DNA from 3 places in the Azospira restricta genome. Region 3 is predicted to be linked to each of the others. Evidence: predicted binding sites of a transcription regulator. Region 3 holds the regulator's gene; each other region holds the start of a gene.
The links. The regulator sigma-54, encoded in region 3, starts transcription at its own class of promoters, with help from an activator protein. The targets are predictions, from matches to a motif close to TGGCACGCTTNCTGCTNA.
Positions count from the first base shown of each region.

Region 1: the regulator sigma-54 is predicted to act here: its motif matches at 1,486-1,503, upstream of nifL (nitrogen fixation negative regulator NifL).
Region 2: the regulator sigma-54 is predicted to act here: its motif matches at 1,488-1,505, upstream of glnA (type I glutamate--ammonia ligase).

Region 1 is NZ_CP064781.1:1,345,997-1,351,325, forward strand. It holds gene nifL (nitrogen fixation negative regulator NifL) at 1-1,452, opposite strand, end outside; gene rsxA (electron transport complex subunit RsxA) at 1,706-2,284, shown strand; gene IWH25_RS06565 (RnfABCDGE type electron transport complex subunit B) at 2,310-2,837, shown strand; gene rsxC (electron transport complex subunit RsxC) at 2,845-4,350, shown strand; gene IWH25_RS06575 (RnfABCDGE type electron transport complex subunit D) at 4,347-5,329, shown strand, end outside.
Region 2 is NZ_CP064781.1:244,083-249,411, reverse strand. It holds gene nadA (quinolinate synthase NadA) at 1-784, opposite strand, end outside; gene IWH25_RS01165 (rhodanese-like domain-containing protein) at 824-1,273, opposite strand; gene glnA (type I glutamate--ammonia ligase) at 1,572-2,987, shown strand; gene IWH25_RS01155 (DUF4124 domain-containing protein) at 3,107-3,574, shown strand; gene glnL (nitrogen regulation protein NR(II)) at 3,609-4,709, shown strand; gene ntrC (nitrogen regulation protein NR(I)) at 4,736-5,329, shown strand, end outside.
Region 3 is NZ_CP064781.1:585,892-591,220, reverse strand. It holds gene hprK (HPr(Ser) kinase/phosphatase) at 1-109, opposite strand, end outside; gene ptsN (PTS IIA-like nitrogen regulatory protein PtsN) at 120-566, opposite strand; gene hpf (ribosome hibernation-promoting factor, HPF/YfiA family) at 662-988, opposite strand; gene IWH25_RS02800 (RNA polymerase factor sigma-54) at 1,002-2,438, opposite strand; gene lptB (LPS export ABC transporter ATP-binding protein) at 2,481-3,218, opposite strand; gene recX (recombination regulator RecX) at 3,221-3,667, opposite strand; gene recA (recombinase RecA) at 3,671-4,693, opposite strand; gene pncC (nicotinamide-nucleotide amidase) at 4,813-5,310, opposite strand; gene IWH25_RS02775 (phosphatidylglycerophosphatase A family protein) at 5,310-5,329, opposite strand, start outside.

The sequences.
Region 1 (5,329 bases), 760 kb from region 3:
GATGATGCCGCCGTGGTCGGAGACCACCTGCTGTGCGCGCGACAGGCCGGTGCCGATGTGCTGGCCGCCGTTCTTCATCGTGAAGAAGGGCTCGAAGGCCTTGCTGCGCCATTCCTCGGGGATGCCCGGGCCGCTGTCGGCGATGCACACCGCGATGCGCTCCCGGCCGGCGCTGCTCTGCACCAGCAGCTCGCGCTGCCGCCAGCCCTTGACGTTCATCGCCTCGATCGCGTTGTCGATCAGCGCCTTGAACAGCATCGACAGCTGCACCGGCCGCCCGGGCAGCGCCGGCAGTGTCGGCGCCGGCCGCCAGTCGACGACGATGCCGGCGGCGAGCAGGCGCGGCGTGCTGATCTCGAGCACGTCGCGCAGGATCTCGTTGAGGTTGACGCCGACCGGCAGCGCCTGCGGGCTCTGCGGGATGACCAGGCGCAGGCTCTCCAGGTGTTCGCCGGCGGCGCGCAGCGCGTCGTCGAGTACGCGCGCGCTGACCGGGTCGCGCCGCTGCAGCACGGCCACCGCCGAGCTCATCATGTTCATCGGCTGGCCGAGGCGGAACAGCGCCGCCGACAGGCCCTCGCGGATCGCCGCGGTGCGTTCTTCCTCGGCCAGCACCGCCTTGCGCGCCTCGGTGCGTGCCCGCTCCTGCTCGCTGCGCAGGTCGGTGACGTCGCTCACCGTCAGCAGCAGGCCGGGCTGCCCGCCGGCGCAGAAGTAGCTATCGGCGCAGTCGCTCTGCATGTCCACCACCGAGACGGTGGCTGACAGCCAGCGGGCGCGGCCGGCGGGCCGCTCGATGCGCGTCTCGCGGTGCGGAAAGGCGCACTGCGCCGGCGCTTCGGCGAGCAGGCGGCGCCAGTCGGGGTGCAGCGCGTCGAGCAGATGGTGCGCCGGCTCGCGGCAGCCGAGGTCGGACACCAGCTTCTTGTATTCGAGGTTGTCGAGGATCACGCGCCCGCTCTGGTCGAGCAGCGCGAAGGCCGCCGGCGCCGCATCGACGACCGACTCGATCAGCTTCTTCTGGTTGCGGATGACGCGTTCCAGCCGGTGCAGTTCGGTCACGTCGCGGTGCATGCCGAGGTAGTGCGTGGTGACGCCGCGGGCGTCGAGCAGCGGCGTGATGGTCAGGTCGGCGAGGTACAGCGCGCCGTCCTTGCGCCGGTTGAGCAGGCGCCCGGACCACGGCCGCTGCGCGCTGAGGGCCGTCCACATCGACTGGTAGAGCGCCTGCGGCGTCGTGTGGTTGGAGAGCACCGACTCGTTCCGGCCGATGATCTCGGCCGGCGCGTAGCCGGTGATGCGCATGAAGGCGTCGTTGGCGAAGAGGATGTTGGCCTGCGGATCGGTGATCGAGATCGCCAGGTCGGCCTGGTCGACCGCCGCGCGGAAGGCCTCCGCCGGCAGCGCGGCGGGCGGCGCGGACGGGCGGCGGGCGGGGCTGGCGGTCGGCATGGCGGTGTCCTCGGCAAACGGTGTCGCTTTCGTCTAGCAGGTTCCGTGCCGCGGCCGCAGCGGCGCCCGCCGGCGCCGGCCGGCAGGCGCTTGCGCGGGTTTGCGACGAAATGGCTGTCGGCTTTGCGACATTGGCGCCGCACCAAATTCGTGCGTCATCGCCGGAAGGCGCGCCACGACGGCGCCGGCGGCGATCGGCGCGGCCTTGGCACGGCTCGTGCAACGACCCGGCCAGGGAAAGGAGGGCGAGGTGATGAGCGAATTCCTGTTGCTGCTGCTGTCGACGGCGCTGGTGAACAACGTCGTGCTGATCAAGTTCCTCGGCCTGTGCCCGGTGATGGGCGTGTCGAAGAGCATGGACGGGGCCTTCGGCATGGGGCTCGCCACCACCTTCGTCGTCACGCTCGCCGCCGGTGCCTCGTGGCTGCTCGAGAACTGGCTGCTGGCGCCGCTCGGGCTGGGCTACCTGCGCATCCTCACCTTCATCCTGGTGATCGCCGCCGTCGTGCAGTTCACCGAGATGTTCATCAGGAAGAGCAGCCCCGCGTTGTACCAGTCGCTGGGCATCTACCTGCCGCTGATCACCACCAACTGCGCGGTGCTCGGCGTCGCGCTGCTCAACGCCGACCAGAAATTCGGCCTCGCGAAGAGCCTGCTCTACGGCTTCGGCTCGGCGCTCGGCTTCACGCTGGTGCTGCTCGTCTTCGCCGGGCTGCGCGAGCGCGTCGCGCTGGCGCGCGTGCCGGCCGCCTTTGCCGGTGCGCCGATCGCCTTCGTCACGATCAGCCTGCTGGCGCTCGCCTTCATGGGCTTCTCGGGTCTCAACGTCTAGGTCTCAACGCCAGGAGGGAAGAACGATGATCGCCGCCATCCTCAGCCTCACCGCGCTCGGCGCGCTGCTCGGCGTCGCGCTCGGCTGCGCCGCCCGCTTCCTGCGCGTCGAGGGCAACCCGCTGGAAGACGAGATCGGCGCCCTGATGCCCGGCTCGAACTGCGGCCAGTGCGGCTTTCCCGGCTGCGCCGGCGCCGCCGCGGCGATCGTCGCCGGCAGTGCCGCACCGACCTGCTGTCCGCCCGGCGGCAAGGCGCTGGCCGTCGCCGTCGCCGCCCGCCTCGGCTTGAGCGTCGACCTGTCGGCGCTCGCCGACGACGGGCCGCGCATCGCCGGCATCGCCGAGGAGCTGTGCATCGGCTGCTGCCGCTGCAGCAAGGTGTGCCCGACCGATGCCGTCGTCGGCGCCGCCAAGCAGATCCACACCGTGCTGCGCGAGGCCTGCACCGGCTGCGGCAGCTGCGTCGACAAGTGCCCGACCGAGGCGCTGCTGCTGCAGCCGGTGCCGCCGACGCTGCAGCACTGGGTGATGCCGAAGCCGCTCGCCGCGTGAGGACGACATGGGCATCCTGACTTCGTTGAAGGACTGGTTCGGCAACGACTGGGGCGTGCACCCGGACGACCGCAAGCGCCCTGCCGCCGACGCGCCGGTGCGCGTGATGCCGGTGCCGGCGCGCCTCTACCTGCCGCTGCAGCAGCACCTCGGCGCGCCGGCGCGGCCGGTGGTGCGGGTCGGGCAGCGGGTGAAGAAAGGGGAACTGCTGGCCGCGGCGCAGGGCGCGGTGTCGGCGCCGCTGCATGCGCCGACCTCGGGCACCGTCGCCGCGGTCGGCGAGGTCACCGCGCCGCACCCGTCCGGGCTGGCGCTGCCGGCGATCATCGTCGACGCCGACGGCGCCGACGAATGGGGCGCGCTCGCCGGCAGCACCGATCCGTTCGCGCTGGCGCCCGACGAGATCGGCCGCCGCGTCGCCGCCGCCGGCGTCGTCGGCCTCGGCGGCGCCGCCTTCCCGTCGGCGGTGAAGCTCGCCGGCGCGGCGCGCGCCGGGGTGGCGACGCTGCTCATCAACGGCAGCGAATGCGAGCCCTACCTGTCCTGCGACGACCGGCTGATGCGCGACGCCGCCGCCGGCATCGTCGACGGCATCCGCATCATGCGCCACGCCAGCGGCGCCCGCCGCGTGCTGGTCGGCATCGAGGACAACAAGCCGGAGGCGCTGGCGGCGATGGCCGCGGCCGCCGCGCCCTTCCCGGAGATCGCGGTGCGGCGCGTGCCGGCGCGCTATCCGATGGGCTCCGAGAAACAGCTGATCCAGACGCTGACCGGCATCGAGGTCCCGGCCGACGGCCGTCCGGCCGACGCCGGCGTGATCGTGCACAACGTCGGTACCGCGCTCGCGGTGCGCGCCGCGATCCGCGACGGGAAGCCGCTGATCTCGCGGCTGATCACGGTCAACGGCGGCTGCGTGGCCGCGCCCGGCAACGTCGAGGTCCGCCTTGGCACGCTGGCCGCCGAGGTGCTCGCTTTCGCCGGCGGACTGAAGGGCGACGGCCTCGGTCTCGCCCGCCGCCTGGTCGGCGGGCCGATGATGGGCAGCGAGATTCCGCACTGGCGGGTGCCGGTGGTGAAGGGCACCAGCGGCATCCTCGCGCTCGCCGCCGACGAGGTCGCTGCCGCCGGCGAAGGGCCGTGCATCCGCTGCGCTGCCTGCGTGCGCGCCTGCCCAGTCGGGCTGTTGCCGCTGGAGATGGCGGCGCGCATCCGCAACGACGCGCTCGACGCGGCGGCGGCGATCGGCCTCGCCGACTGCATTTCCTGCGGCTGCTGCGCCTACGTCTGCCCGTCGCATATCCCGCTGGTGCAGTACTTCCAGCACGCCAAGGGCGAGCTCGCCGCGCGCGAACGGGCGCGCTTGCGCGGCGAGGCCACGCGCAAGCTCGCCACGCAGCGCCAGCAGCGCCTTGAACGCGAGGCGCGCGAGAAGGCCGCGGCGGCGGCCCGGCGCAAGGCCGAGCGCGCCGCGCAGCAGGCCGCGGCGCGCGCCGATGCAGGAGAACCGGCATGAACCCGCAACTATCGTCCGCCACCGCCGCGCCGCACGCGCACGGCGGCGGCAGCGTCGCCCGCGCGATGCTGCACGTCCAGCTCGCGCTGCTGCCGGCGACGCTGCACGGCTTCTGGCTGTACGGCTGGCCGTCGTTCTTCCTGTGGCTGCTGACCATCCTCGCCTGCGTCGGCTGGGAGGCGCTGGCGCTGCGCCTGGCCGGCGCGCCGCGGCCGGCCGCCGTGCTGCGCGACGGCTCGGCGGTGCTGACCGGCTGGCTGCTGGCGCTGACGCTGCCGCCATGGGCGCCGTGGTGGGTGGCGGTGATCGGTGGCTTCATCGCCATCGTCGTCGCCAAGCAGGTCTTCGGCGGCCTCGGCCAGAACGTCTTCAACCCGGCGATGGTCGCCCGCGTCGCGCTGCTGGTTTCCTTCCCGCTGCCGCTGACGCAATGGGTGGCGCCGCTGGCGGCGCCGGCACCCGGTTTCGTCGACAGCCTGCAGCGCTTTCTCGGCGGCGCGCCGGTCCCCGACGCGCTGACCAGCGCGACGCTGCTCGGCCACGCCAAGACCGAGCTGTCGCGCGGCGCCGACCTCGCCCAGGCGCTGGCCGGGCCGGCGGCGCCGACCCTCTCGTGGCTCGGCGAGCGCGCCGGCAGCTTCGGCGAGGCCGGCGCGCTGCTGCTCTTCGCCGGCGGCCTCTACCTGCTCGCCGTCGGCGTCATCCGCTGGCACGCGCCGCTCGGCGTGCTCGCCGGCCTCGCGCTGCCGGCGGCGATCGCGCATGCGGTCGACCCGGCGCGCTACCTCGATGCCGCCAGCCACCTGCTGTCCGGCGCGGCGATCCTCGGTGCCTTCTTCATCGCCACCGACTACGTCACCTCGCCGGCGACGCCGGCCGGCCGCCTCGTCTTCGGCGTCGGCGTCGGCCTGCTCAGCTGGATCATCCGCAGCTGGGGCGGCTACCCGGAGGGGATGGCCTTCGCGGTGCTGCTGATGAA
Region 2 (5,329 bases), 340 kb from region 3:
CCGAGTTGGCGCAGACGTCGAAGTTGCATTCCGGATGCGCGATGACGATGCCGTCCGGGTGCTGCTCGCGGAAGCGCTTGATGTGCGAGAGCTGGAACATCTGGTGCACCGAGCAGTGGCCCTTCCACAACAGGATCTTCGCCTTCCTGATCTGCTCCGGGGTGAGGCCGCCGAACTCGAGGTCGGGGTCCCAGACCAGCATCTCGTCCATCGCGATGCCGAGGTTGTGGCCGGTCCAGCGGCCGAGGTGCTGGTCCGGGAAGAAGAGGATCTTCTCGCGCTGGGCGAACGCCCACTGCGCGATCTTGCCGGCGTTCGACGAGGTGCAGACGATGCCGCCGCGCTCGCCGCAGAAGGCCTTCAGGTCGGCCGCCGAGTTGATGTAGGTGACCGGCGTCACCAGCGCTTCCGCCTTGCCCAGCACTTCGTCGAGCTCGCGCCAGCAGCGCTCGACCTTGGCCAGGTTGGCCATGTCCGCCATCGAGCAGCCGGCGGCGAGGTCGGGCAGGATCGCCGTCTGCGTCGGCGCCGACATGATGTCGGCGACCTCGGCCATGAAATGCACGCCGCAGAAGACGATGTATTCGGAATCGGTCTGCGACGCGAGCCGCGACAGCTTCAGCGAGTCGCCGGTGAGGTCGGCGTGCTGGTAGACGTCGGCGCGCTGGTAGTGGTGGCAGAGCAGCACCGCTTTCTTGCCGAGCTTCGCGCGCGCGGCGCGGATGCGCTCCTGGCAATCCTTGTCCTGCATCAGGTTGAACTTGTCGAAGGCGATGGTCTGCATGCTGTTTCCGATCCTGCGAATGGCGTGACGTTCAGTGTTTCAGTTGGTCCACGGCAGTCCGGCCTTGCGCCAGCCGCCGACGTTGCCGCGCCGGCCGGCGGCGTCCCTGTCGCCCTCGAAGCCCTCGAGGATGTTGTAGCTCTCGCTCCAGCCGTTCGCGGCGGCCAGCTCGGCCGCCTTGTGCGAACGCACGCCGCTGCGGCACATGAACAGCGCCGGTACCTCGCGGTCGACCTGCTGCCGCAGCTGCGCGAGGAAGTTCGGGTTGGTCGCGCCCTCCGGCCAGTTCTGCCATTCGATCTCGACTGCGCCCGGGATGCGGCCGACCCACACCCATTCGGCGCGCGTGCGCACATCGACCAGCCGCGCGCCCGGCGCCAGCTGCAGGACTTCGTGGGCTTCCTGCGGCGTCAGCGCGCCGGCGTAGGGGAGTTGCTGGGCCTCGGCGCGCGCGCGGGCCAGTTGCAGAATTTCGGACAGCCTGCCCATGGATCGACCAGAGTGGAGAGGAAGGGGGTGCAAGTATACGGCAGCCGGCGGGCGTCGGCGCGTCTGCCCCGGAATCGTGCCGCGTGTATGTGATGATGCAAATGCACCTATATGGTGCGTTGTTGCGCCGATTTGCACCGCAATGGTGCCTTCTGAAATTGCTGCGGTCGGCCCGGATGCTTGTGGCACAATGCCAAGTCCCGCCGTGGCCGGGTGGCATGCTTTCTGCTCAAAGCGTCACGCACGATTTTTGGTTACCAGCCGGCCGGGCCGGCATTCGTTCAGGAGACTTTGCACTATGGCAACCCCGCAAGACGTCATCAAGCTGGTCAAGGAAAGCGACGCCAAGTTCGTTGACTTCCGCTTCACCGACACCCGCGGCAAGGAACAGCACGTGACCGTGCCGGTCAGCGCGTTCGACGAAGACAAGTTCGAGTCCGGCCACGCCTTCGACGGTTCCTCGATCGCCGGCTGGAAGGGTATCCAGGCCTCCGACATGCTGCTGATGCCGGATCCCGCGACCGCCTACGTCGACCCGTTCTTCGACGAGACCACCGTCGTCCTGACCTGCGACGTCGTCGACCCGACCGACGGCCGCGGCTACGACCGCGACCCGCGCTCGATCGCCAAGCGCGCCGAAGCCTACCTGAAGGCCTCGGGCATCGGCGACACCGCCTACTTCGGTCCGGAACCCGAATTCTTCATCTTCGACGGCGTCGAATGGAACGTCGACATGTCCGGCTGCTCGCTGAAGATCCACTCCGCCGAAGCGGCCTGGGCCTCGGGCGAGAAGAACGAGGGCAACGGCGCCTCCGGCCACCGTCCGACCGTCAAGGGCGGCTACTTCCCGGTGCCGCCGGTCGACAGCCTGCACGACATCCGCTCGGCGATGGTGCTGACGCTGGAAGCGCTGGGCGTGCCGGTCGAAGTGCACCACCACGAAGTGGCCACCGCCGGCCAGTGCGAAATCGGCACCGTGTTCAGCACGCTGGTCAAGCGCGCCGACTGGACGCAGATCCTGAAGTACGTCGTGCATAACGTCGCCCACCAGTACGGCAAGACCGCCACCTTCATGCCGAAGCCGATCGTCGGCGACAACGGCTCGGGCATGCACGTGCACCAGTCGATCTGGAAGGACGGCAAGAACCTGTTCGCGGGCAACGGCTACGCCGGCATGTCCGAGACCGCGCTGTTCTACATCGGCGGCGTCATCAAGCACGCCAAGGCGCTGAACGCGATCACCAACCCGGGCACCAACTCGTACAAGCGCCTCGTGCCGCACTACGAAGCCCCGGTCAAGATGGCCTACTCGGCGAAGAACCGCTCGGCCTCGATCCGCATCCCGCACGTCGCGTCCGACAAGGCCCGCCGCATCGAGACCCGCTTCCCGGATCCGATCGCCAACCCGTACCTGTGCTTTGCCGCGCTGCTGATGGCCGGCCTCGACGGCATCCAGAACAAGATCCACCCGGGCGACCCGGCCGACAAGAACCTGTACGACCTGCCGCCGGAAGAGGACAAGCTGATCCCGACCGTCTGCGCCAGCCTCGACGAGGCCCTTGACGCGCTGGACAAGGACCGCGACTTCCTGACCCGCGGCGGCGTCTTCTCCAACGACTGGATCGATGCCTACATCGCCCTGAAGATGGACGAAGTGAACCGCGTCCGGATGACGACCCACCCGGTCGAGTTCGACATGTACTACAGCTGCTAAGCCGTTCGCAGCGTACCGAAAGGGCGGGGTTTTCCCCGCCCTTTTTCTTTGCGCGGGCTGTACGCCGCTGTCGTTTTGATGCGTTAAACTCGCTGCGACCAGAAGAAGATGGAGGAGCGATGCGACTGACCCCGACGATTGGGCTGCTGGCGCTGGCGTCCCTGCCGGCGTACGCGGAGATCTACAAGTGCACCGACGCGAGCGGCCACGTCACGTATTCCAACGTGGCGACCAAGGGCTGCGCGAAGATGAACCTCGACCCGATCTCGACCATCCCGGCCGCCAAGCCGGCGGCGAAGGCGCCGACGCCGGCCGGCTTCCCGCGCGTCGACGAGGGGGCGCAGAAGGCGCGCGACAGCGACCGGCGCAAGATCCTCGACCAGGAACTGGCGGCCGAGCAGAAGAACCTCGACGACGCGAAGAAGCGGCTGGCCGAGGCCGAGGAGCCGCGTCCCGAGGACCGCAACGTCGGCGGCGCGATCAACCAGGGCAAGGTGCAGGAGCGCACGCAGCCGCTGCGCGACCAGATCCAGCTGCACGAACGCAACCTCGAAGCGATCAAGAAGGAACTGCAGAACCTCCGCTGACGCTCGTCGGCGCGCTTCTTGCTACCCAGAGCGCATGTCCGATCGAACCCTGCACCCCTTCCGCGGCCTCGACCTGCTCGCGTCCGCGGTCGTCCTCGTCGACGACGCCTGCCGCATCCGCTACCTCAACCCCGCCGCCGAAAACCTCGTCGCCGCCAGCCTGAAGACGCTGGCCGGCAAGCCGCTGCAGGAAGTGCTCAACTATTCGCACGGCCTGCAGACCGCGCTCGACGAGGCGCTGCTGAACCGCTGGGCCTACACCGGCCAGAATGTCGAGCTGAAGCGCGCCGACGGCGAGGCGCTGCAGGTCAACTGCACGGTGACCCCGGTCGAGGCCGCCGGCGGCGGCCTGCTGATCGAGATGTGGCCGATCGACCAGCAGCTGAAGGCGAGCCGCGAGGAGCGCCTGCTCGAGCAGCAGCAGGCCAACCGCGAACTGATCCGCAATCTCGCGCACGAGATCAAGAATCCGCTCGGCGGCATCCGCGGCGCCGCGCAGCTGCTCGAGCACGAGCTGGGCGGGCTGCCCAGCGCGCCGGCGCTGCGCGAATACACGCAGGTCATCATCAAGGAGGCCGACCGCCTGCAGGATCTGATGCAGCGCCTGTTGACGCCGCAGCGGCCGATGCATCCGGGGGCGGTGTCGATCCACGAGGTGCTCGAGCGCGTGCGCAGCCTGCTCGTCGCCGAATTCCCACAGACGCTGGCGGTGCGCCGCGACTACGACACCAGTCTGCCCGACCTGGTCGGCGACCGCGAGCAGCTGATCCAGGCGATCCTCAACATCGGCCGCAACGCCGCGCAGGCGATGGGCGGCAGCGGCACGATCACGCTCCGCACGCGTGCCGTGCGCCAGGTGACGCTGGCCAAGAAGCGCTACCGGCTGGCGCTCGAGCTGCGCGTGATCGACGACGGTCCGGGCATCCCGCCGGACATCCGCGAGCGCATGTTCTACCCGCTCGTCTCGGGCCGCGAGGGCGGTTCCGGGCTCGGCCTGACGATCGCGCAGAACTTCGTGCTGCACCATCACGGCACGATCGAATGCGAGAGCCGGCCGGGCTGCACCGAGTTCATCATCCGCCTGCCGCTGGAGTCCCCGGCGAACGGGCACGAAACTCGCTCTGCTTCGGCATGACCCCAACCAAGGCCGCGTGAAAAATCATGAAACCCGTCTGGATCGTTGACGACGACCGCTCCATCCGCTGGGTGCTGGAGAAGACCCTGGCCCGCGAGCAGATTCCGTTCAAGAGCTTCGCCTCGGCGGTCGAGGCGCTGGCGCAGCTCGACCGCGGCGCCGAGGCGCCGCAGGTGCTGCTGTCCGACATCCGCATGCCCGGCCAGTCCGGGCTGGAGCTGCTGCAGCAGGTGAAGGCGCGCTTTCCGGCGCTGCCGGTGATCATCATGACCGCCTATTCCGACCTCGAATCGGCGGTCGCCGCGTTCCAGGGCGGCGCCTTCGAATACCTGCCCAAGCCCTTCGACGTCGACCAGGCGCTGGAACTGATCCGGCGCGCGATCGACCAATCGATGCACCAAACAGGTGCGCCCGAAGAGGCCGGCCTGATGCCGGAGATCCTCGGCCAGGCGCCGGCGATGCAGGAGGTGTTCCGCGCCATCGGCCGCCTGTCGCAGTCGCACGCGACCGTGCTGATCACCGGCGAGTCCGGCTCCGGCAAGGAGCTGGTCGCGCGCGCGCTGCACCGGCACAGCCCGCGCGCCGACAAGCCCTTCGTCGCGATCAACACCGCCGCGATC
Region 3 (5,329 bases):
CGGATTCCTTCAGCTCGAGCTGGCGGTCGGTGCCGATCGCGGCGATCCAGTTCAGCTGCAGCGTCTCGCGGTGGTCCTCGTAGAGCTGGGCGATGCTGAACTGGCGCATGGCGGGAATCTCAGCTGACGAACAACCGGCGGGCGGCTTCGGCGTCGGGGGCGGCCAGCAGCGCGTCGCGGAACTCGCGGTCGGAGAAGCGCTGGGCGAGCTCGGAAAGAATCTGCAGGTGCAGTTCGTTGGCCTGCTCCGGAACGAGCAGCACGAACAGCAGCGACACCGGCTTGCCGTCCGGCGAATCGAAGGGCACCGGCGTGGTCAGGCGCAGGAAGGCGCCGCGGGCGTCCTTCAGCCCCTTGATGCGGCCGTGCGGGATGGCGACGCCCTGGCCGAGTCCGGTCGAGCCGAGCTTTTCGCGCGCGAACAGGCTGTCGAAGACGGTCGCCCGGGCGATGCCGTGGTGGTTCTCGAAAATCAGGCCGGCCTGCTCGAAGACCCGTTTCTTGCTGCCGGCATCGAGGTCGAGAAGGATGTTCTCGACGGGCAGGAGGTTGGCGATGAGGCTCATGCTGCGGGAGAGCTTTCAGGCGGCGGGAAGGAAGGTTGCGGGAGGGCCGTCGCGGGGAGCGGATTTCCGGCGACGGCCGCGAAGCGTCGATTATCTCATTCGGCCAGCGTGCGGGCGGCTGCCTTGTCGCTGCGATGATGATCCTGGACCTTCTGCTTGTACTTCTGGACCTGGCGGTCGAGCTTGTCGACCAGGATGTCGATCGCTGCGTACAGGTCGCCGTCGTCGGCCTCGACGAAGATGTCCTTGCCACGGACGTGCACCGTGACTTCGGCCTTCTGCTTCAGCTTCTCCACGGTGAGGATCACGTTCACGTCGATCACGTGGTCGAAGTGGCGCGTGACGCGCTCGAGTTTGCCCGTCACATAGTCGCGGATCGCCGGCGTCACTTCGAGGTGGTGTCCACTGATCTGCAGGTTCATGGTGAGACTCCTTTCACAGGCTCTTGCGTAGATTGACCGGCGGGATGTTCAGCGCTTCACGATATTTTGCAATCGTTCGTCGCGCCACGACAATCCCCTGCTGGCCAAGGATTTCCGCTATCTGGCTGTCAGATAGCGGTTTTTTCGCATCTTCGGCACCCACCAGCTGCTTGATCAGCGCACGGATCGCGGTGGCCGAGCAGGCGCCGCCGGTATCGGTGGCGACATGGCTGCCGAAGAAGTATTTCAGTTCGAAGATGCCGCGCGGGGTGGCCATGTATTTCTGCGTCGTTACCCGCGATACGGTCGATTCGTGCAGGCCGAGGATGTCGGCAATCTCGCGCAGCACCAGCGGCCGCATCGCTACCTCGCCATGTTCGAAGAACTGGCGCTGGCGGTCAACGATCGTCTGCGACACGCGCTGGATGGTGTCGAAGCGCTGCTGCACGTTCTTGATCAGCCAGCGCGCTTCCTGCAGCTGGCCGGAGAGTCCCGAGCCGCGCTGGCCGGCGAGCACCTCGGCGTAGAGGCGGTTGATGCGCAGGCGCGGGTAGGCGTCGGGGTTGATGCTCGCCCGCCACTGGTTGCGCACCTTCTTCACGATCACGTCGGGGATGATGTAGCGTGCGTCGAGCGGCGCGAACTGGGCGCCGGGGCGCGGGTTGAGGCCCTTGATCAGTGCGTGCGCGGCGCGCAGCAGGTCGTCGTCGCAGCCGGCCAGCTTCTTGATGCGGGCGAAGTCGCGGGCGGCGAGCAATTCCAGATGCTGGCGGACGATGACCAGCGCCAGGTCGCGCACGGGATCGGCGGGGAGCGCCGTCAGCTGCAGCGACAGGCATTCCTGCGCGTTGCGCGCGCCGACGCCGGTCGGGTCGAAGTGCTGCAGGTGCTTCAGCGCGATCTGCAGTTCCTCGGGCTCGATCTCCAGTTCGGGCGGCATGATCTCGGCCAGTTCGTCGAGCGTCTGCGACAGGTAGCCGTCCTCGTCGAGGGCCTCGATCAGCACGCGCACCAGCATGCGGTCGCGGTCGGGCAGCGGCGTCAGGCCGAGCTGCCAGATCAGGTGGTCGGAGAGCGAGGTGGTCGCCGCCTGGATGTCCTGGTAATCGCCGTCCTCGTCGCTGCCGCCGCTGCCGGACGAGCCGGTTCCCGGACTGCCGTCGCCGGGCCAGCCTTCGTCGTCGGTGTTCGGGCGAACCTCGTCGCTGCTGCCGGCCTCGCCTTCGCCGCCGGCCTCAGCGGCCGGCTCGCGTTCGCTGGTGCTGCTCGACGACGGTGCCGGGACGAAATTGTCCTCATCCTCTCGCTCGAGCAGCGGGTTCTCGAGCAGGAACTTTTCCAGCTCCTGATTGAGCTCAAGCGTCGACAGCTGCAGCAGCCGGATCGACTGCTGCAGTTGCGGGGTCAACGCAAGGTGCTGCGAGAGCTTGAGCTGGAGAGCGGGTCTCATGCGCGGCGCGGGACGGCCGGAGTTGCTGTTTCTGTTTTCGGATCAGAGGCGGAAGTTCTCGCCCAGATAGACTTTTCGGACGTCTTCATTATAGATGATTTCGTCCGGGTGGCCCGAAGCAAGTACCGAGCCTTCGTTGATGATGTAGGCCCGGTCGCAGATGCCCAGCGTCTCGCGCACGTTGTGGTCGGTGATCAGCACGCCGATGTTGCGTTCCTTCAGGAAGCGGATGATCTTCTGGATTTCCAGCACGGCGATCGGGTCGACGCCGGCGAAGGGCTCGTCGAGCAGGATGAAGCGCGGCTGCGTCGCCAGCGCGCGGGCGATCTCGACGCGGCGGCGCTCGCCGCCGGACAGCGAGGCGGCCGAGTTGTTGCGGATGTGCGTGATGTGCAGTTCTTCGAGCAGGTCCTCCAGCCGGCGCAGGATTTCTTCCTTGGGCAGGTCCTGCAGCTCAAGCACGGCCTGGATGTTCTCGGTGACGCTCAGCTTGCGGAACACCGAGGCCTCCTGCGGCAGGTAGGAGACGCCCATCTGCGCGCGGCGGTGGATCGGGAGATGGGTGATCTTGGTGTCGTCGATGTAGACGTCGCCGCCGTCGGAAGCGACCAGGCCGACGATCATGTAGAAGGTGGTGGTCTTGCCGGCGCCGTTCGGGCCGAGCAGGCCGACCACCTCGCCGCTGCCGACCTCGAAGGAGACGTCGTGCACGACGGTGCGCTTCTTGTAGCGCTTGTTCAGGTTGTGGGCGCTGAGCTTGCTCTTCGGCTGGTCCGGCATGGCTATTCTTCTTCCTGTTCGTTGCCTTCGCCGCGCAGCACGCGGCGGATCACGCCGCCGGCGAATCCCCGGTGCATCAGGTAGCGGGTCTGCTTGGCCCGCTCGGCGGCATCAGCCGGGAGTGTACCGAACTTCCGCCGCCAAATCGCCTGCGCGCGCGCCAGCTCGTCGCCGGCGGCGGCCAGCGCCTCGTCGGCGACTTCGCCGGCGACGCCCTGCTGCTTCAGCTCCTGCGCCAGCCGGGCATTGCCGTAGCGGGCGCTGCGGCCGGCGACGCGCATCTCGGCGTAGCGCGCGTCGGACAGCAGGCGGCGCCCGGCCAGCTCGTCGAGCAGCGCGTCGAGGGCTTCCTCGGATTCGGCGTGCGGCGCCAGCTTCTTCCTGAGCTCGGCGCGCGCATGGTCTCGCCGCGCCAGCAGGCGCAGCGCGCGCTGGCGCAGCTCGTCCATCGCTCAGGCCTCGGCGGCCTCCAGCGGGCGCGGCGAGGCGACGCCGACGGCTTCGCGGACGCGGGCTTCGATTTCCTGCGCGATCGCCGGGTTGGCCTTCAGGAATTCGCGCGCGTTGTCCTTGCCCTGGCCGATCTTCTCGCCCTTGTAGGCATACCAGGCGCCGGACTTGTCGACCAGCTTGTGGGCGACGCCGAGCTCGATGATCTCGCCCTCGCGTGAGGTGCCCTCGCCGTAGAGGATGTCGAAGATCGCCTCCTTGAACGGCGGCGAGACCTTGTTCTTGACCACCTTGACCTTGGTTTCGTTGCCGATCACCTCGTCGCCCTTCTTGATCGAGCCGATGCGGCGGATGTCGAGGCGCACCGAGGCGTAGAACTTGAGCGCGTTGCCGCCGGTGGTGGTCTCCGGCGAGCCGAACATGACGCCGATCTTCATCCGGATCTGGTTGATGAAGATCACCAGCGTGTTCGTCTTCTTGATGTTGGCGGTGAGCTTGCGCAGCGCCTGGCTCATCAGGCGGGCGTGCAGGCCGACCATCTGGTCGCCCATCTCGCCCTCGATCTCGGCGCGCGGGGTGAGCGCGGCGACCGAGTCGATGACGATCACGTCGACGCCGCCCGAGCGGACCAGCATGTCGGCGATTTCCAGCGCCTGCTCGCCGGTGTCCGGCTGCGAGATCAGCAGGTCGTTCAGGTTCACGCCGAGCTTCTGCGCGTAGGACGGGTCGAGCGCGTGCTCGGCGTCGATGAAGGCGGCGGTGCCGCCCATCTTCTGCATTTCGGCGACGACCTGCAGCGTCAGCGTCGTCTTGCCCGACGATTCCGGGCCGTAGATCTCGACGACGCGGCCGCGCGGCAGGCCGCCGATGCCGAGCGCGATGTCGAGGCCGAGCGAGCCGGTGGAGACGACCTGGATGTCGTGCTCGACGCTGCCCTCGCCCATCTTCATGATCGAGCCCTTGCCGAACTGCTTCTCGATTTGCGCCAGTGCGGCGGCCAGTGCCTTTGCCTTGTTGTCGTCCATTTCTCGTCCTTGTCAGAGGTTGCGCGGATTATCGCACGGCGCCGAAACGCCCCCATGCAGCGCTTACTGTGATTGCATACAGTGTAAGTATATACAGTATTTCGTGCTTGTCGAGCGCTTCAGGCACGCATCGGCGCGAAGCGTGCCAGCAGGCCGCGCAGCGCATGCGCGACCGAAGCGCGGCGCACTGCTGCGCGGTCGCCGGGGAAGTGGCAGGTCTCGCTGGCGGTCAGATCGTCCGGTCCGGCCCAGGCGAAGCACACGGTGCCGACCGGCTTTTCCGGCGAGCCGCCGCTGGGACCGGCGACGCCGGAGATGGCGAGCGCCCACTGCGCCCGGCTGTGCCGCAGCGCGCCCTGGGCCATTTCGATCGCCGCCGGTTCGCTGACCGCGCCATGGCGGACCAGCGTCTTCCGGCTCACCCCGAGCATGTCGACCTTGGCCTCGTTCGAGTAGGTGACGAAGCCGCGATCGAACCAGGCCGAGCTGCCGGCGATGGTCGTCACGCACTGCGACACCCAGCCGCCGGTGCAGGATTCGGCGGTGGCGAGGACTTCGCCGCGCTCCAGCAGGCGGGCACCGACGGCGGCGGCGAGGCGGTCGAGTTCTCCGTCCATCAGGTCAGGATGAACTTCA